Regions from separate parts of the Rhodoferax sp. GT1R46 genome, predicted to be linked through region 1. Evidence: predicted binding sites of a transcription regulator. Region 1 holds the regulator's gene; each other region holds the start of a gene.
What was found. Region 1 encodes sigma-54, which starts transcription at its own class of promoters, with help from an activator protein. Its sites were predicted from a motif close to TGGCANGNAANCTGCTTT; they were not measured.

Region 1 (4,796 bases):
CGGCCACGCCGGCACGCTCGGCATTGCGCTGGGCAAAATCGACCATACGGTGCGACACATCGCTGCCGTAAATCAAGGCGCTTTGACCTGCAGCCGGCTTGACGACTGCGTCAGCCGCTTCTGATTTGATAGCAGACCAGACGTGTGCCTGAAACGGCAAATATTTCTCGAAGGCAAAGTGGCGCAGCGAACCGGGGGCGATGTTGCAGGCAATCTGCGCGGCCTCAATGGCAATGGTGCCGCTGCCACAGCAGGGGTCATACAGCGGCAGCAAGTCGCCATCGCCATCAGCCCAGCCACTGGCGGCAATCATGGCCGCGGCCAGGGTTTCTTTCAACGGCGCCTCGCCCTTGTCTTCGCGCCAGCCGCGCTTGAACAGGGGTTCGCCCGAGGTGTCGATGTAGAGCGAACAGGTTTCGGTGGTCAGGTGGGCGTAGATGCGCACGTCAGGCCACTGGGTATTGACATCGGGGCGCACGCCGTGGGCCTTGTCGCGAAAGCGGTCGCACACCGCATCCTTGATTTTGAGCGCGGCAAAATTCAGGCTGGTGAGCGGGCTGTGCTGCGCCGTCACTTCGACCTTGATGCTTTGTTTGGGTGTGAACCAGACCTCCCACGCCACATCGGCCGCCGCCCGGTACAGGTCCTGTTCGCTGCGGTAGTCGGTGTACGACAACTGCACCAGCACGCGCTGCGCCAGGCGGCTGTGCAAATTGAGCCGCATGGCGTCGCGCCAGGAGGCGCGGGCCATCACGCCGCCACGGCGCGTGAGCAGGTCCTCACCCTTCAAACCCGTGAGGTCGTGCACCTCGGTGGCCAGAAAATCCTCCACGCCCGCGGCGCAGGGGAGAAAAATTTGGAGTTGGTTCATAGGTCTTTTCTCAGCGACGCGGGCGCAATCTTGAGCCCTTCGCGGTATTTGGCTACAGTGCGGCGGGCGCAATCAATTCCCTGCTCTTTGAGCATCTCGGAAATCTGGTTGTCGCTCAGGGGCTTTTTCAGGTTCTCGGCACTGATGAATTGTTTGATGAGGGCGCGCACCGCCGTGCTGGAGGCATTGCCACCCGATTCGGTGCCCAGCCCCGAGCCAAAGAAATACTTCAGCTCGAATGTGCCAAACGGCGTGGCCATGTATTTGGCGGTGGTGACCCGGCTGATGGTGGATTCGTGCAGGCCCAGCTCATCGGCAATTTCACGCAAAACGAGGGGGCGCATGGCCAGTTCGCCGTGGGTGAAGAAGCTCTTTTGCCGCTCCACGATGGCCGTGCTCACGCGCAGGATGGTGTCAAAGCGTTGCTGGATGTTCTTGATGAACCAGCGTGCCTCCTGCAGGCGCTGCTGCAAGCCGGCGTAGCTGGCGGCGTCTTTGCCACCCCGGTGGTTGCGCAACACATTGGCATAAATATCGTGCACCCGCAGCTTGGGCATCACCTCGGGGTTGAGCATGACGCGAAACTTGGGCGTCATGCCCGGGCTGGTCTTCGCCACCGGCAGCACCAGCACGTCGGGCACCACAATATTGCGCTCCACATCCACAAAACGCCGCCCCGGCTTAGGCTCCAGCCGGCTAATCAGGGCAATCGCGTCACGCGTCTGCGCATCGGTGCCGCCGCAGCGCTGCATCAGGGTTTTGACGTCCCGGCGGGCGAGCAAGGTCATGGGCTGCTCACAGATGCCCAGGGCCACCGCCAGTACGGCCCGGCGTTCCGGCGACTCCGATTCCGCTTTGGCCAACGCCATGAGCGCGCGCAACTGCAGACGCAGGCATTCACCCAGGTCGCGTGCGCCCACGCCTACGGGCTCCAGGCTGTGAAGCAGGCCCAGTGCCACGGTGAAGTGGTGCACCAGGTTTTCGACCTGCTCTTCATCGTCCCCGGCCAGCCCGCGGGCCAGCTCTTCCAGTGGCTCTTCCAGGTAGCCATCGTCATTCAGGGACTCGATCAGAAAGCGCAGCGCGCCGCGGTCTTCTTCGCTCAGGCGCAGCCGCAATGCCTGGCGATGCAGGTGCGATTGCAGGGACTCCTGTGAGCGCGCCAGCTCGGTGGCATCCACGTCTTCGCCATCACCCAGGTTGTTCGCTTTGGCCTTGGCGTCGGTGCCCCATTCGCCATCGTCGGGTACCAGCTCGGTCGTGCCGTCGCCATCCCAACTGGGCTCATCGTCCGAAGACAGCGGCGTCGCTTCATCGTCTTTTGTGCTGCTAGCCCCCGTGGAATCTGCGTACTCAGCTATCGAATTAGGAGCATGCTCCATCTCGCGCTCCCCTTCGCTCACGGGCGTGTCGGCCTGGGGCAGACCGAAATCCTCACGCGGGGCCTCGTCCTGGGTTAACTCCAGAAACGGGTTCTCGTCGAGCATCTGCTCCACTTCCTGGCTGAGTTCCAATGTGGAGAGTTGCAACAAGCGGATGGACTGCTGCAACTGGGGCGTGAGCGCCAGATGCTGGGAAACGCGCAGTGAAAGACCGGGTTTCATTGCGCTGGCCTACATTTTGAAGTGTTCGCCGAGATACACGCGACGCACATCGGCGTTGTTCACGATCTCGGTCGGGGTGCCTTGGGCCAGCACCACACCTTCGCTGATGATGTAGGCGTGGTCGCAAATACCCAGGGTCTCGCGCACGTTGTGGTCGGTAATCAGAACCCCGATGTTGCGGGATTTCAGGAAATTGATGATGCGCTGGATTTCGATCACGGCAATCGGGTCAATACCGGCAAAGGGCTCATCCAGAAGAATGAAACGCGGACGTGTCGCCAGTGCGCGGGCAATTTCCACCCGGCGGCGTTCACCACCCGACAGGGCCAGCGCTGGCGAATCACGCAGGTGCTCCACCCGCAGGTCTTGCAGCAGGGCGGTCAGGCGCAGCTCAATCTCGGGGCTCTTGAGCGGCTTGCCTGCGTCATCGAGCTGCAACTCCAGCACGGCGCGCACGTTGTCTTCGACATTGAGTTTGCGAAAAATAGAGGCCTCTTGCGGCAGGTAACCCAGGCCCAGGCGCGCGCGGCGGTGGATGGGCATGTGCTCAATGCTTTGTCCGTCAATGGTGATTTCGCCCGCGCTGGCGCGCAGCAGGCCCACAATCATGTAAAACGACGTCGTCTTGCCCGCCCCATTGGGGCCCAGCAAACCCACCACTTCGCCGGTGCGCACGGTCAGGGAAACATCCTTGACCACCTGGCGCTTGCCGTACGACTTCTGCAGGTGCCGTGCTTCAAGCCGGCCAATGGCGGTGTCCGGCCCGGTGTCAGGGGTGCTTTCTGCGAATGGCTCCAGTAGCGCGGTCACTTGGGCGCGCCCCCCAGGGTGGTGGTGGAGCGCAGCGGGGGAATCGGCGTGGCCGGAGTGGGGGCCGCGGCGGCCCCCTCGGGTTTGGGTATCAGCATGGCGCGCACACGGCCGCTGGGCGCTGCACCGGCGGCCTTGCTGGCAGAACCATCCACAGTGAACATATCGGTGAGGTTTTCATAAACAATCAGGCCACCGGTGATTTCGTCACCCACCGTGGTGCCACGCAGGCGGCGTAGCAGGGCTTTCTTGATGAATTTGACCGTGTCTGCGCGGCTGTCGTACTCAATGGATTCGCCCTCGCCTTCAATGTATTCCTCCAGCGCCTCCCGCTTTTGACGGAAAAAGGCCAGCTTGTCGGCCGTGCCCGTCACCACGCCAAACTGGTAGCCCTCAGGGTCTTGGCGCACTTCAAGCCGGGCGCCCCGAATCACGATGGTTCCTTTGGTCAGGACGACATTCCCCGTAAACAGGCTGACCTGCTTCACGTCGTCGTACCGCAGCGCGTCCGCCTCAATGTTCATGGGCTTGCTGCGGTCCGCTTTTTCGGCCCACGACGAGGGCGCAAACCCGATACAGGTCGCCAGCAAAAACAGGAATAAATAGATGTTTTTCATAAAGGCACGAAACTTGCTCGAAAAGAGCTGTTGCCATTGTACTGAGAGCATGGCACGAATTGCGAGGCCGTCACGCTAATCTCACCCGTTGTGGCGGCGTTACGCAATAATTGCGTCGAAATGGCTCCAAACGCGTTTTTCAGGCTCGTCCGGCACCGTGCGCTTGTGATGCTGCTCTGCTGGCTGTGCAGTGCGGCAGTGCAGGCTCGCGAAGTGCGGGTGGGCGTCTATGCCAATGAGCCCAAGATTTCTCTGGGCGCCGATGGCCAGCCCTCCGGGATTTTTGGTGATTTGCTGCGCGAGATAGCCCGGGATGAAGACTGGACGCTCGTGCCGGTCGTGTGCGAATGGCAAGCCTGCCTTGAAGCGACGCAGGCGGGCCGCATTGATCTGATGCCCGATGTGGCTTTCAGCGAGCAGCGCGCCCAGCTATTCGATTTTCACAAGACACCGGCACTGCACAGCTGGTCTCAGCTATACCAGCGCAAGGGAACGGACATCCGGTCGCTTCTGGACCTGCAAAACTTGCGGGTTGCCGTTCTGCAAGGGTCCGTTCAGCAAGAGCACCTGGCCAGCCTGCTGGCCAGCTTTGGGGTTGCTGCGCAATGGGTGCCTGTTGGCAGCCTGCCCGACGGCTTCGCCAAAGTCGCATCGGGACAAGCAGACGCCGTGGTCGCCAACCACCAGTTCGGCGAGCTCCAGGCGCCGCGCTACTAGCTGGTGGAGACACCCATCATGTTCCAGCCCAGCCGCTTGTTTTACGCTGCGGGCAAAGGCCGCAATGCGGACCTGCTGGCTTCTATCGACCAGCATTTGCAGAGCTGGCGCGACAAGCCGGGGTCGGCATATTTCGACGTGTTGGCACGCTGGGGTGGCGAGCCGCCCCGCACGCTG
Region 2 (4,796 bases), on a different contig from region 1:
CGGCACCAATGCCGGTGGTAACACCGCAGCCGATGTAGCAGACCTTGTCAAACGGCGCGTCTTCGCGGATCTTAGCCAGCGAAATCTCGGGAGCCACGGTGTAGTTGCTGAAGGTGCTGGTGCCCATGTAGTGAAAAATGGGCTGGCCATCCAGGCTGAAGCGGCTGGTGCCGTCGGGCATGACGCCCTTGCCTTGGGTGCCACGAATCAACTGGCACAAATTGGTCTTGCGCGAGAGGCAAAACTTGCACTGGCGGCACTCGGGGGTGTACAGCGGAATGACGTGGTCACCCTTTTTGAGCGTAGTGACGCCGGGGCCCACATCCACCACAATGCCTGCACCTTCGTGGCCCAGGATGGCGGGGAAGATGCCTTCGGGGTCCGCACCGCTCAGGGTGTAGTAGTCGGTGTGGCAGATGCCGGTGGCCTTGATTTCAATCAGCACTTCGCCAAAACGCGGGCCTTCCAGGTCCACTGTTTCAATGGTCAGGGGGGCGCCGGCTTTCCAGGCGACTGCAGCTTTTGTTTTCATGGGGTTTTGGTGGATTAAAAGGGAGTGCTCTGCATTGTGCCTATATCATCGTTTGCAGGAGAACCATGAGCCTCAATATCCACCAACTCAGCAAGCGCTATGACGGAAACGCCGTGTTTTCCAATGTCTCGCTCGACGTGGCGCCCGGCGAGTTCGTGGCCATTGTCGGCGAGTCCGGCGTGGGCAAATCAACGCTGCTCAACTGCATGGCGGGCCTGGACCACTGGGACAGCGGCACCGTGCATCTGGACGGCACCGACATGGGCCAACTGGACGACGATGCCCGCGCTTTACTGCGCCGCCAAAAGGTGGGCTTTGTGTTCCAGGCCTTCCATGTGCTGGGGCATCTGGACGTCGCACAAAACGTGGCCCTGCCTTTGCTGCTGCTGGGCACACCTGACGACGCGCGGGTGCAGGCCATGCTGGAGGCCGTGGGTCTGGACGGACTGGGCAGGCGCCTGCCGCAGCAGCTCAGCGGCGGGCAATTGCAGCGCGTGGCCATTGCCCGTGCGCTGATTCACCGCCCCACCCTGTTGCTGGCCGACGAGCCCACCGGCAATCTGGACCCCACTACCGCTGCCAAAGTGATGGATGCGCTAGTGGCGCAGACCCGCCTGCACGGCACCTCACTGGTGCTGGTAACCCACTCGGTGGCCGCTACCGCAAAAGCGGATCGGGTGCTCAGGCTGCAGGTGGATGGGATAGCGCCAAGCTAGCGGGGTCGTCGGTCTCATCCTTGAGGCCAATACCCGTCAATTGCAGCGCGCGTGCTTGCGTCAGCAGGTGGTGCAATTTGGCGGCTGCAGCGTCTACCGAAAGCCCTGCCGGGCGCACATTGGATATGCAGTTGCGCTGGGCATCGGTCGTTCCGGGCCGGGGGGCCCAAGTGATGTAAATGCCCAGGCTGTCAGGCGAGCTCAGCCCGGGGCGCTCGCCAATGAACACGACCACCACGCTGGCATGCAGAGCCAGTCCCACTTCGTCACCGATGGCAACGCGTCCCTGCTGCACCAACGCTACGGGAGCAATCGACCACGCCTGTGCCGCGCCACCACGCAGGCGCGCTACCACCGCGGCCAGCAAGGGCGCGGCGTTCTGGTGAATAGCCAAAGCAGAGAGTCCATCCACGATCACAAACGCCACGTCTGACCGTTCTTGGCCCGATGTCGATGCCGACCACTGCGCCAGCGCTTGCCGCGAGTCTTCGTCCAGGCGCCGGCCCAAGTCGGGACGCTGCAGATAGGTGGTCCGGTCTACCGCTGCGCTGTGCAGTTGCAGCGTCTGCAAGCCCGTCGCCTCAATCGAATCGGCCACGCCCAATGCGTCCAGTGGCAAATGCACGGCATCTCGGGCCTGCGCATGGGCGAGTTGAAAATTCAGGTGCGCCACAGTAGGCAGGCTGTGGCCGGCGCGCCCAAGTGCAATGCGCGCATCGGTGAAGCGCTTGAGCGAATCCCAGAGCGCTAGCGTCACCAGGGGCTTGTCGGTCATGCGGAGGCCTCCAGCCTTTTGAGCGCTGCCGCAAAGGGTGCAGGCAACCGGTCCATCAGACGGGAGGCATTGCCCGGCTCAAACACCTCCATGGTCTGAAGCCATTCCTCAAACTCCGGTGATGCGCGCAGCCCCATGACCTGGCGCATGACCAGCGCGTCATGGAACGATGTGCTCTGGTAGTTCAGCATGATGTCATCCGCACCGGGAATGCCCATGATGAAGTTGCAACCCGCGGCGCACAGCAGGGTCAGCAGCGCATCCATGTCGTCGGAGTCGGCCTCTGCATGGTTGGTGTAGCAGACATCGCAGCCCATGGGAACGCCCAGCAGCTTGCCGCAAAAGTGGTCCTCCAGACCGGCCCGGATGATCTGCTTGCCGTCGAACAAATACTCGGGTCCGATGAATCCCACCACCGTGTTGACCAGCAGTGGCTTGAAAGCCCGCGCTACCGCGTAGGCGCGGGCCTCGATGGTTTGCTGGTCACACCCGTGGTGGGCGCCCGCCGACAGCGCACTGCCCTGCCCGGTTTCAAAATACATCACATGCTCACCGCGCAGGCCGTCCGTGAACATGGCACCGCGCTGCATGGCCAGAGCTGCCTGGCGGGCTTCACCCAGCAAAGCCAGGTTAATACCGAAACTGCGGTTGGTGCCCTCGGTGCCACCAATGGACTGAAACACCAGATCGACCGGTGCGCCGCGCTCCATGGCCTGCAAGGTATTGGTGACGTGGGTGAGGATGCACGACTGGGTGGGAATGCGGTAGCCCGAGATCACCTCATCGAGCATGTGCAGCAGCCGCACCACCTGCGGCACGTTGTCGGTGGCGGGGTTGATGCCAATCACTGCGTCGCCGCTGCCATGCAGCAAGCCATCGAGCAGGCTGGCCGCAATGCCCGCTGCATCGTCTGTGGGGTGGTTGGGCTGCAAGCGGGTTGCCAGCCGCCCCGCCAGTCCGATGGTGCCGCGAAAACGCGTGACCACACGGCACTTGCGGGCAATCAGCACCAGGTCTTGCACACGGCACAGTTTGCTCACCGCCGCCACCATCTCGGGGGTCAGTCCGGGGGCCAGTGCAGCCAGCGACTGTTCGTTGGCCGCATCACCTAAAAGCCAGTTACGAAAATCACCCACCGTGAGATGCGACACCGGTGCAAAGGCTGCAGCGTCATGGGTATCGATGATCAGCCGGGTAACCTCGTCGGTCTCGTACGGCACCACCGCTTCGTTGAGAAAGGTGGCAAGCGGCACGTCGGCCAGCGCCATCTGCGCTGCCACGCGCTCCTGCGCATTCTCCGCAATGACACCTGCAAGGCGATCCCCCGAGCGTGCTGGGCTGGCGCGACCCAGCAAGGTCCGCAAGTCATCGAACCGGTAGCGGTGTGAACCAATGGTGTGTGAGTAATGCATGTCAGAAATAGAACATCATGACCAACCTTAGATGGCGGTGAATCCATTGTCAACAAAGAGATGCGTCCCGGTACGCGACCGCAATGGCACGTGCAAACCTGTGGCAGGCACCTTGGGCAGTCTCATAAAACACGTCCATGGGTGTACCCGCTACCGCCTCTGCCCGGCGGTTCGTTCTGCTACCTCGGCATCGATGTCTACAAAAGCAACACATGCACCTTCGGTGGCAACCTGGTGGGCAAGAGGTTCACCCATGTTGCTTACCCCTGTTTGCGTTCACGCGTTAGCCAGCAGGGCTTTTTCTGCTGCGGCGATTTCGGCCCGGCGACTTGCAACGTCAGTGCCCATCGGCGGGCCTTTGAAACGGCGGCGCTCAAAACCAAACCACACGACAGCGGTAATAGCCAGAAACACGAGAGTGATCATCAAGGCCGCATCGTTGGGCGGTTGCACGCCCAGATAGAACACCAGCGCGGTGGCTGCAATGGCAAGAACGCCCACCACACGGTACATCGGCCCCATGTCCCACGGACCCATCTTGGTCCAGCTGCGCCCGTAGGCAAACAAGCCCGCAATCACCGGCAAGCCATAGGACATGAACATGAAAATTACCGTGACCGACACGATGGTGGTGTAGGCCGGGGTGTAGAGCGTGAAGGCAATCGAGATGAGTGCGGCAGTCCAGATGGCGGCGACCGGCGTGCGGAAGGCGGGGTGTACCCGCTTGAGGACATTGGATGCCGGCAGACCCCCATCACGGGAAAAAGCAAAGATCATGCGTGAGGCCGATGTCACGGTAGCCAGACCACATAAAAACTGACAGATCAAAATGCCCACATACAAAGTCACCTTCAGCGGGGCCGGCAACACAGCATCGAGGGTGAAAAAGAACACGTTCCAGCCACTGGCGGCCGCTTTGTCCATATCAGGAATGGCCAGGACAATGGCGTACAACATGACGCCGCCTGCCAGCGCCGACCACAGGACCGAGTTGACAATGCCTTTGGGCACTGCACGCGCAGCGTCGTGGGTTTCTTCAGCGGTGTGGGCCGAGGCATCGAAGCCGGTAATGGTGTAGATCGGCAGCAACAAGCCCAAGCCAAACAGAAGCCACATGCTGTCTGTGGCGGGCCAGACATCACCACCGGTCGGGCCACTGTAGTTTTTGAACGTCCACAGGCGTGAAACATCCAGCGACGGTGCATAGAACAGCAAGGCCAGGGTCAGTATGAGGGCTACGGCAAAGATCAGATAGCCCGACAAGTCTGTGAGCTTGGCAGTGAACTTGATCCCCACGTGGTTACAGATGGCTTGCACCAAGGTAATACTCACCACAAAGGCCGCTTGCAAGGCAAAGCCAG
Region 3 (4,796 bases), on a different contig from region 1:
TGAATAAGACGAATAGATCAATGGGCTTTGGCGCGCGTCACCAAAAAATCGACGATGTGGTTGCGCAGGTCGTAGTAGCCGTCCAGGTGGTGCAGGGTCGCCCGTTTGCGCTCGCGTGGCAGCGGGTTGACCACCACTTCGGCAATTCCACCGGGTTTGTAGCCGGTGTCGTTCTCGGCACCATTGCTCATGAGCAAAATGCGGTCGGCCAGCAGAATCGCTTCGTCCACGTCGTGGGTGATCATGAAGACGGTTTGCCGGGTTTCGCGCACGATGCCCATCAGTTCGTCCTGGATGGTGCCGCGCGTCAGTGCATCCAGCGCGCCAAAGGGTTCGTCCAGCAGCAGCATCTTGGGCTGGATGGCAAAGGCGCGCGCAATGCCCCCGCGCTGCTTCATGCCGCCGGAAAGCTGGCTGGGCTTTTTGTCGATGGCCGCGCTCAGGCCCACCATGGCGACAAACTTTTCTACATGCACATTGACCTTGGCACGAGGCCACTCGGGCCAGCGTGACACCACGGCAAACGCAATGTTCTGGCGCACGGTCAGCCAGGGCATGAGCGCGTGGCTCTGGAACACCACGCCGCGTTCCAAACTGGGGCCGGAGACTTCGCGGTTGTCCATGAACACATAGCCGTCGGACGCGGTGTCCAGACCGGCCAGCACGTTCAGGATAGTGGTCTTGCCGCAGCCAGAGTGGCCGATGATGCAGACAAACTCGCCGCGGTTCAGTGCGAACGACACATCCGCGAACACGGGCTTGCCAGGAACATAGGTCTTGCCCAGGTTTTCTATTTTGAGAAAGCCTTCCATTACCGATTACTCCACATAGGTCACCGCCTTTTGCAGTTGTGCAAAAGCCATATCGAGCAGCATGCCCACCACACCGATCAACACGATGGCAAAGATCACATTGGTCAGCGACAGGTTGTTCCACTCGTTCCACACAAAGTAGCCAATGCCGGTGCCGCCCACCAGCATCTCGGCCGCCACAATCACCAGCCAGGCAATGCCCATGCTGATGCGCATGCCGGTCAGGATGGTGGGTGCCGCCGCGGGCAGGATCACCAGGAAGGCCTTGCGCAGCGGATTCACTTCCAGTGTGCTGGCCACGTTAAGCCACTCGCGCTTGACCGAGGCCACGCCGAAAGCCGTGTTGACCAGCATCGGCCAGATGGAGCAGATGAAGATGACAAAGATGCCGCTAATGGACGAGTCCTTGATGGTGTACAGCGCCAGCGGCATCCACGCCAGCGGACTGATGGGTTTGAGCACCTGGATAAAGGGGTCCAACGCTTTGCGCATCAGCGGCGACATGCCAATCACAAAGCCCAGCGGAATGGCCACCAGCATAGCCAGCCCAAAGCCCAGGCCCACACGCCCCAGGGAATGGGCCAGTTGGATGGCAATGCCTTTGTCGTTGGGGCCGTTGTCATAGAACGGGTTGGACAGGTGCCCCCACACCGTGGTGCCCATTTGCCCCAGTGTGGGGAACCCGGCGGCCTTGGCGTTGCCGGGGTCTTTGCCCATCATCTTGGCGTACTCGATCTGCTCGGGTGTCATGCCCGCCGAGCTGGTGGCCGCCGCCGTGGATCCGGTGGCCGCGTACCAGATTCCCAGTACCAGCAGCAGAATCAGCACCGAGAGCAACCCGGCCCGAAAGTTGAGGGAACGCCAGACCGTCATCTAGGCCGCCTTGCTGATGGCAAAACTCTTGGCGTAGGCGGCGGCCTTGTCGGCGTCGAACTCCTTGCCCATGATCTTGAACTTGGGGTAAGCGCCATCGGGCACCTTTTGGTCCAGCGCCTTCATGTGCTTTTTGGCGTCGGTCAACAGGAACACTTTTTCAGCGATCTGCTTGTAGTTGACGTCGCCCTTGACATAGCCCCAGCGCTGCATCTGCGTGAGCATCCACACCGCCATGCTCTGCCAGGGCATGGGGTCGAAGTCGGCACGGTCAGGCACATTTTTGATGTTGCCCAGGCCGTCAGCAAACTTGCCGGTGAGCACCTGGTTGAGCACGGCTTCGGGCTGGTTGAGGTACTGCGCTGGTGCGATCACCTTGGCTATGAGTTCGCGGTTCTTGGGGTCGCGTGCCATGGCGGCAGAGGTCAACACAGCACGGTACAGCGCGGCAAAGGTGTTGGGGTTTTTCTGGATGAACTCGGTGCTGGTGCCAAAGGCGCAGCAGGGGTGGCCATTCCACAGGTCTTTGGTAAGCACGTGGATAAAACCGGCCTCTTCGTAGACCGCGCGCTGGTTGAAAGGATCGGGGCCGAGGAAGCCGTCGATGTTGCCGGCCTTCAGGTTGGCCACCATCTCGGCGGGTGGTACTACGCGCAGTTGCACGTCGGTGTCGGGGTTCAGGCCCGCTTCGGCCAGGTAGTAGCGCAGCAGGAAGTTGTGCATGCTGAACTCAAACGGAATGGCAAACTTGAAACCCTTCCAGTTCTTGGGGTCGCGGTTGTTCTTGTGCTTGAGGGCCATGGTGATGGCCTGGCCGTTGATGTTCTGGATGGTGGCCACATTCATGGGGGTGGCATTGGAGCCCAGACCCATGGAGATCGCCAACGGCATGGGCGACAAGAAATGCGTGGCGTCGTATTCCTTGTTGATCATCTTGTCGCGGATCAGCGCCCAGCCTGCGGTCTTGGTCACTTCTACATTCAGGCCCTGCTTTTGGTAGAAGCCCAGTGGGTGGGCCATGATGAGCGGAGTGGCGCAGGTGATGGGAATGAAGCCGATCTTGAGATTGGTCTTCTCCAGCGCACCCTGTTTTTCCTGCGCCATGGCCTGCATGCTGGCCATGGGCAGCACGCTGGCGATGGCCGCCATGGCCGTGCTTTTGCCCACGGCCTTCAGAAAACGGCGGCGCACGGCGTCTTGCGGAAACAGCGCCTTCACCAGGGTAGCTTCAATGAATTCGTTGCTGTAGGCCTCAAATTCGGCCGTCTCGCTGCGACGACGCAGCTCGATGGCGGCGCTGTCGGCAGCCACCTCGGCATGGTGGTCGGCGACGGAATGTTCGCGCCCGCAACTGCACTTGAGCATCAGTGGACGGTCGGCATCATAGGGAGAGAAGAATTCGGACATGGCACACCTCGTCGAGTTGATGCCGAAGTCATTGCAAGGTGCGGGCCAGTTTGGCGCCGGGAATGGCCCCACACCCCAAGTCGCACCGTGTGGCACGACGCCCTGTAGGGCTGGCCCTACAAAAGCGGAGGCAATTCCGTCGCAGGCGTAGCGCGGGTGTGTCGCTCGGCGAACAGCGCGAGCTCCACATCGTTCTTGGCACCGGTTTTTTCCAGAATTCGTGCCCGGTAAGTGCTCACGGTATTGGGCGCGAGTTTGAGCTGTGCACCAATTTCGCTCACGGTGTGCCCGGCTGTGAGCAGGCGAAACACCTGATGTTCCCGGTGCGACAGCGCCTCCACCCCGCCAGCGCCTCCAGCCCCGCTACCCGGACGGGCCGCCGCCGCCGCCATGGCCGCAGCCAGTGCCTCCGCCGTGGCCGGGGTCACGTACATGCCGCCGCCTGCTACTTTGCGCACGGCCGCCACCATATCGTCCGGGTCTGCACTCTTGTTGAGGTAGCCGCCCGCACCCAACTTGATGCAGCGCACCGCGTACTGCTTTTCCGGGTAGGTGCTGAGCATCAGCACCGGCAGCGCCGGGTACTCGCGGCGCAGAATCTGGAGCACTTCCAGACCGTCACTGCCAGGCATGGCGATATCCAGCAACACCAGGTCCAGCCCGGCTGGACCACCCAGCATGCGGACCTGATCCAGAACCTGCGGGCCAGTTTGCGCCTCAGCCAGCACAGCCACCTCGGGCGCGTCCGCGAATACCTGCTTGAGGCCTTCGCGCACGATACGGTGGTCGTCACCAATCAAAATACGGATCATGCTATGCATTCAATAGCAGCAACCGCAGGCAGAACGTGGACCCGTGGCCTATTTCACTTGAAATATCCAGCTGACCACCAAAATGCCGGGCCCGTTCGCGCATGCCCATCACGCCATAGGCCGTCGGCGCTTCAAACGCCTGGGCCGCCGCACCGCAACCGTTGTCCTGCACGGCAATCGTCAGCACCGCATCGTCTACCTGTATGCGCAGGTCGAGTGCACTGGCGCGTGCGTGGCGGCCCACGTTGCTGAGCATTTCCTGAAAGATGCGAAACACCGCCATGGCCTGCGGCTCGGGCAACTCGATACCCTCGACACCCCGCATGGCCCAGTCCAGCTTCAATTCGGCGGACTGCGCAAACTCATGCGCCTGCCACTCCAGCGCCGCCCACAGACCCTGGTGGTCCAGAATGCTGGGCCGCAGGTCGGTGATGATGCGCCCCACGTTGTCCACCGCCGATTCGATCAGGCGGCTCATGTTCTGGCACTTGCAGCGCAACCGGGTGCGCATGGCTTGTGCCTCCAGCGGTGCGCGCTGCTGCTGCTCGCCCAGACGCTTGTCCATCCAGTTCACGTCCATCTTGAGCGCCACCAGCAAGCTGCCCAGCTCATCATGCACCTCGCGGGCTATGCGGGTGCGTTCGTCTTCCCGCACTTTTTCGGAGTAGGCCGCCAGCTCACGCAACTGACCCAATGCCACCGACAACTCTTGCGTTCGCTCGCCCACACGCAACTCCAGTTCATCGTTGGCGCGCGCCAGGTCGGCATTGGCGCGCTGCAAAGCCTGCGCTGCCTGTTTGCGGTCGGTTATATCGACAAAGGTCACCACTGCGCCGCGCACGTCGGAGCCGTCCACCAGCGGATAGCTGGTGTACTCGACGGCAAACGCGGT
Region 4 (4,796 bases), on a different contig from region 1:
ATGTCCGACCGCGTTATCCCGCGCAGCCTGCGCATGATGCAGGGCTTTGGCGTGCACACCTCATCGAGGCCGGCGAGTACCCGGAGTGGGAACAGGGCTTGCAAATATTTACCGAAGCCCAAGCTGATGCCTTCAGCTTTGACATGCTGCTGGCTGGGCGGCACCAACTTCCACGAGATACCGATCAACGCACCGCCAGGCTATTCCCCGGGGAGGGGTTGCGTATGAGCCCAACTCCCTCGGCGGCGGTTGCCCGTTTCAGGCGGGTGCTAAGGGCTTTGTGTCGTTTCCGCAGCCGCTAGATGACGGGCAAGGTGACAAACTGCGTGGCAAACCCGAGAAGTTTGTCGACCACTACACCCAGGCCACCCTGTTCTATGAGAGCCAGACCGGCGTGGAGCAAGCGCACATTGTGGGTGGCTTCCGCTTTGAGCTCGGCAAGGTCACGGTGCCCGCGATTCGCGAGCGCATGCTGTCGTCCCTGGTGAATGTGTCGCCAGCATTGTCGCTGACCGCGCTGCCGGGTGATGGCGGTGTGCGCTCGCGCAGCGTGGCCATCTTGGTGGCCGATGGTGTTGACGCCAAGTCGCTCGCGTTGATGACTGCGGCGCTGCAAGCGGCCGGCGCCACGGCGCACCTGATCGCGCCCCGGCTGCGGCGCAAGAAAAAACCGGCGCCAAACAAGTGATTGCGTTCAAGAACGCCATCATTGCGGCAGGCTCGCAAGCCGTGCGCCTGCCCCTCATGCCCGAAGACCAGGCCAAGGCCCAAGGCATCAAGGTACGGAGGGGCCTGTTCCCTTGGACCGCCTCCGGCCACGGCAAGGTCCTGGGCGGCGGCATGATCGGCACGCATGCAGGCGACATGATTGGCGAGATTGCGCATATTCCACGGGGGCTGGAGGCCGATTTGACTCGTAAACCGGTGACGGAGGGCAGCAAACCCACCAGGTGCTTGTGTCTCAGCGGGCAAAGCGCAGCCGCTGCTGCACGGGGTTGGCCCGGGTACCATTTGCCATGGTCACCAGTTCCGCTACAACAAAACGTTACCTCCCCTGGGTGGTCGCCACCGCCCTGTTCATGGAGCAGCTGGACTCCACCATCGTCAACACCGGCATTCCAGCCATGGCGGCCAGCCTGGGCGTGACCCCATTGAGCCTGAAGGCGGTGGTGACCAGTTACATCCTGAGTCTGGCGGTCAGCATTCCGATCAGTGGCTGGCTGGCCGAGCGCTATGGCAGCCGGCGCATCTTCATGCTGGCGGTAACGCTGTTCACGCTGTCTTCGGTGTTGTGCGGGCTGGCGGTGAATTCGACCATGCTGATTGCCGCCCGCGTGCCGCAGGGCATTGCGGCGGCCATGATGATGCCGGTGGGCCGCATGGCCATTTTGCGCACCTTCCCCAAGGGCGAGCTGCTGCAGGCCATGAACTTTGTCATCATTCCGGCCCTGCTGGGGCCGCTGTTGGGGCCCACCGTGGGTGGGCTGATCGTGCACTGGTTCACCTGGCGCGAGATCTTTTTTGTAAACATACCCGTGGGCCTGCTGGCGCTGTGGTTTGCCAAAAACTACATGCCCAACTACAAAAGCGAAACGCCGCGCCCGCTGGATGTGCGGGGCTTGCTGCTGTTTGCCAGCGGCGCCGGTTTGCTGTCGTGGCTGCTGGAGGTGTTCGGCGAGATTGCCTTGCCCGGTGGCACGGTGGCCATGCTGGCCGCTGTGGCGCTGGGGCTGCTGGCGGCCTATGGATGGCATGCCGGGCGGGTGCCGTATCCGCTGTTGCGCTTGCCTTTGTCAATGCGGCGCCTCAGTATTTGACCTTTGCCGCCAAGGAAAAAATACCCTGGCTGATGCCTTTGCTGTGGGTCGGCTTCTTCGCGGCCCTGCTGGTCGTCGGCGCGATCATCAAGCGCCTCGGTGCATTAATTGTGGCCACCGGTGGACTGCTGCTGACAGCGCTTGTCAGCTACGCTGCTGCGGACGCAGGCAGTCTGGGAGTCCTCATTCTGATGCAACTGCTGACCGGGGTCGGCTGGGCGGCAGCATTTGCCGGCTTGTTGGAGCAGGCCTGTGCATTCGGAACGCGCGGCGCGGAAGGTCAATTCATGGGCAGCTTCTTCTCGGTTCTGGCCATCAGCAGTTTTGCGCGCATCGGATTTGTCAGCCAACTGTTGCCGCAGAACCCCGCCTTGAAAGATATGCAATTCGTGTTGCCGATGAGTTTTCTGGTGCTTTCCGGACTGCTTGCTGCGGTTTACGCATTCAAAAAACCTCGATCCCCTGGCGAGCTGGCACCCGGTTGAAGAAGGAAATCGATTGCTGCAACTGCTCCGCCTGCCCGGACAGCTCCTCGCTGGTGGCCGCCAACGCCTCACTCGCACTTGCATTTTGGAGCTCCGATTGATAGCCCCGCGGCGAAGGGGGCACCCATAGCATCTATCCGTCGCTAGAACCAAAGCGTGCAGCGTGAAACAGCGACTTTGAAATGCAGGTAAAAAATGCGGGGTGTGTGCAGCATTTTGCCCGCCCTATTGACGGAGGTCGGCCCCTTTCGTGCGCTTGCCCGCGTCTGCAACCGAACGGCGGCCTCTCGAGGCCAAAAAAAACCCGCCATGCGGGCGGGTTTTTTGTCAAGAGACAGGCTTTTAGGCTGCTTTTTTCTTGCGCAACATGCCAGCCGCGCCCAGAGCCACTGCGAGCAGAGCCAGTGAACCTGGCTCAGGCACAGTGCCACCAGGGTCGGTGATGGAGCCAGTAGCCCCACCGATGATCACGGCATGGTTCAAAGTGCTACCGTTGTCGGAGACTGCGAGAACCGGGATTGCACCCGTAGTGCTAAACGAACTGTGCCAAGGGCCTGAACTCAAATCAGCATTGGTCAACGCGGGGAAAGCAGTATTGCCAGCCGCTGTAAGGCCAAGACCCGATCCTGACTCGTTGACAACCGTTAACGTTGGTACCAGGGTAGACAACCACTGGTAGCCGTTGGCTTGGCTAAACAGCCCGCCGCCAGCGCCGAGAAAGTTGTTGATGTCGGTTGCGTAAGGCGTATAGCTGCTTCCGCCAACACCACCACCAACGTTACCTCCGGAGTCCATCATCAGGATGCCGGAAGCGGCGAGGCCAGCGCCAGTGAAGAAAGTGCCGAAGTTCGAGACCAGGACCGTGTTGACGGTCCATCCCGCACCTACCAAACTCGAAAGGTTGAATGCCGAATTGGCAGCAGTGCTAGCAGTACTGGTGCTTCCCAAAATTGTGACGACTTTATTGCCGTTGGTGACACCAGCGCCCAAATTTTCCAGGGCCTTCTGCATGAACAGCCACCCTTGTTGGTTGCCACCACTGGCGAAGCCATGGTCATCGGCATCCGTCCCAGCCAGAATGAACGGACCTGCATAGGCGGCAGAGCCTACCAATAGTGCGGCGGCGGAAGCTGTCGCGACGAGAAAACGCTTGATCATGGCTATTCTCCTTGAAATTGAGACTGTTGAAGGTATCTGAAACAGGTTTTCGAACACACCGCCCGGACCTGAGGCACTTCAGATGTAATTAACGCAAAAAATATAAGCAATAACCGGGCCAAAGTTAAAAAATCCATTAAAAACAATGATTTACTACCTGCTCGTCAGCCCGAATTGATTGAGCTGTAAGCTTTTTCGACAGCGACGGCGAGCGAACGAACGGGCGGTAGAGTGGCTCGGCCGGTTTCAGGATTACGGCAACGACTTCAACAACGGGGCCACTTCGTCACGACCGGGAAAGTTTTCCTTGACTTTCGCTAAACCTTCGAGTTCTGCCTTCGCGAGCGCCGGGTCACGCGCCTGCAAATAGATCTTGGCCATCGTCAGGTGATAGGCCGGGGTGTTGGGCGCTTGCGAAATCACCTTCTTTTGCATTTCGATGGCCTTTGCGTGCTGGTTTTCACTCGACAAAGCAGAGGCAAGTGTGTCCATGATTTCAACTTGCGCGGGGGCGCTCTTGAGCGCGCGCTCGGCCAGGGCGACCGCACCCGGGCGCTTTTGTTTGATAAACACCCATGCCAAATTGTTCAACGCAAAGGCGTTTTCAGGCTGAAACTTGAGAATCTGCTGGTAGTATTTTTCAGCGAGCACCGCATCGTTGCGGTTGGTCGCGACTCCGGCCAAATAGGTCAGGAATGCCATGTCCTGGGGGTGGGCAGCGATCCAGCTAGCCGCAAATTTATCGGCTTCTGGGGCTTTCTTGCCACCCAGCAGGGCGAAGTGCAGACGCATTGGTGCCTGCGCCGGATTCGGTTTGCTGATGGCTTGACGGAGCGCATTCTGTGCGCGATCCCAGTTGTTTTCGCCGATCTCGATGTCTCCTTCGAAGATCCACCCAATCGCGTCGTTCGGGCGTTGGATCTGCATCATCTGCGCCACTGCGAGCGCTTCTTTTGGTCGTTTCTGCTGAATGGCGGCGATGACAGAAAGCTGTTGTGCGGATTCAGATGTGGGAGCCAATTCGAGGGCACGCTTCGAATTCTTGGCTGCGGCCGCGTAGTCTCGATTCGCCACGTTGATTTCGGCAAGCCCCAGGTAGCCAAGTGCGGAGTCCGCATGCTCGGCCGCAATCTTGGCAAAAGTGCTGCTGGCACGGTTGAGATCGCCGCTCACCATTAAGGCCCGGGCCTGGCGGTCCATCAACTCGGCGCTCATAGGGATCGCGGCGACGCCCGCTTGCGCCGCCGCGAGTCCCGCGGGGATGTCCCCACGTCCTAGGTGGAAGTCGATTTGCGCAAGCCTCGGTTCGGGGTCGGTCGGGTTGGCGGTGATAGCT

Region 2: AC097W_RS02480 (ethanolamine ammonia-lyase subunit EutB) is a predicted target of sigma-54. The motif match lies at 3,647-3,664, and genes of this name have one in related genera.
Region 3: AC097W_RS19100 (CmpA/NrtA family ABC transporter substrate-binding protein) is a predicted target of sigma-54. The motif match lies at 3,123-3,140, and genes of this name have one in related genera.
Region 4: AC097W_RS09745 (PEP-CTERM sorting domain-containing protein) is a predicted target of sigma-54. The motif match lies at 3,564-3,581, and genes of this name have one in related genera.

What each region holds. Positions count from the first base shown of each region.
Region 1 is NZ_JBWMBC010000002.1:94,261-99,056, forward strand. It holds gene AC097W_RS05825 (THUMP domain-containing class I SAM-dependent RNA methyltransferase) at 1-871, opposite strand, end outside; gene rpoN (RNA polymerase factor sigma-54) at 868-2,475, opposite strand; gene lptB (LPS export ABC transporter ATP-binding protein) at 2,485-3,273, opposite strand; gene lptA (lipopolysaccharide transport periplasmic protein LptA) at 3,282-3,902, opposite strand; gene AC097W_RS05845 (transporter substrate-binding domain-containing protein) at 4,071-4,619, shown strand; gene AC097W_RS05850 (putative bifunctional diguanylate cyclase/phosphodiesterase) at 4,638-4,796, shown strand, end outside.
Region 2 is NZ_JBWMBC010000001.1:512,944-517,739, reverse strand. It holds gene AC097W_RS02495 (S-(hydroxymethyl)glutathione dehydrogenase/class III alcohol dehydrogenase) at 1-532, opposite strand, end outside; gene AC097W_RS02490 (ABC transporter ATP-binding protein) at 598-1,248, shown strand; gene eutC (ethanolamine ammonia-lyase subunit EutC) at 1,214-2,023, opposite strand; gene AC097W_RS02480 (ethanolamine ammonia-lyase subunit EutB) at 2,020-3,435, opposite strand; gene AC097W_RS02475 (APC family permease) at 3,712-4,796, opposite strand, start outside.
Region 3 is NZ_JBWMBC010000011.1:58,198-62,993, reverse strand. It holds gene AC097W_RS19110 (ABC transporter ATP-binding protein) at 18-812, opposite strand; gene ntrB (nitrate ABC transporter permease) at 819-1,685, opposite strand; gene AC097W_RS19100 (CmpA/NrtA family ABC transporter substrate-binding protein) at 1,686-3,092, opposite strand; gene AC097W_RS19095 (response regulator) at 3,209-3,913, opposite strand; gene AC097W_RS19090 (sensor histidine kinase) at 3,906-4,796, opposite strand, start outside.
Region 4 is NZ_JBWMBC010000003.1:241,581-246,376, reverse strand. It holds partial or broken gene AC097W_RS09760 (catalase-related domain-containing protein) at 1-655, shown strand, start outside; partial or broken gene AC097W_RS09755 (MFS transporter) at 1,017-1,793, shown strand; gene AC097W_RS09750 (hypothetical protein) at 1,748-2,302, shown strand; gene AC097W_RS09745 (PEP-CTERM sorting domain-containing protein) at 2,645-3,460, opposite strand; gene prsT (XrtA/PEP-CTERM system TPR-repeat protein PrsT) at 3,713-4,796, opposite strand, start outside.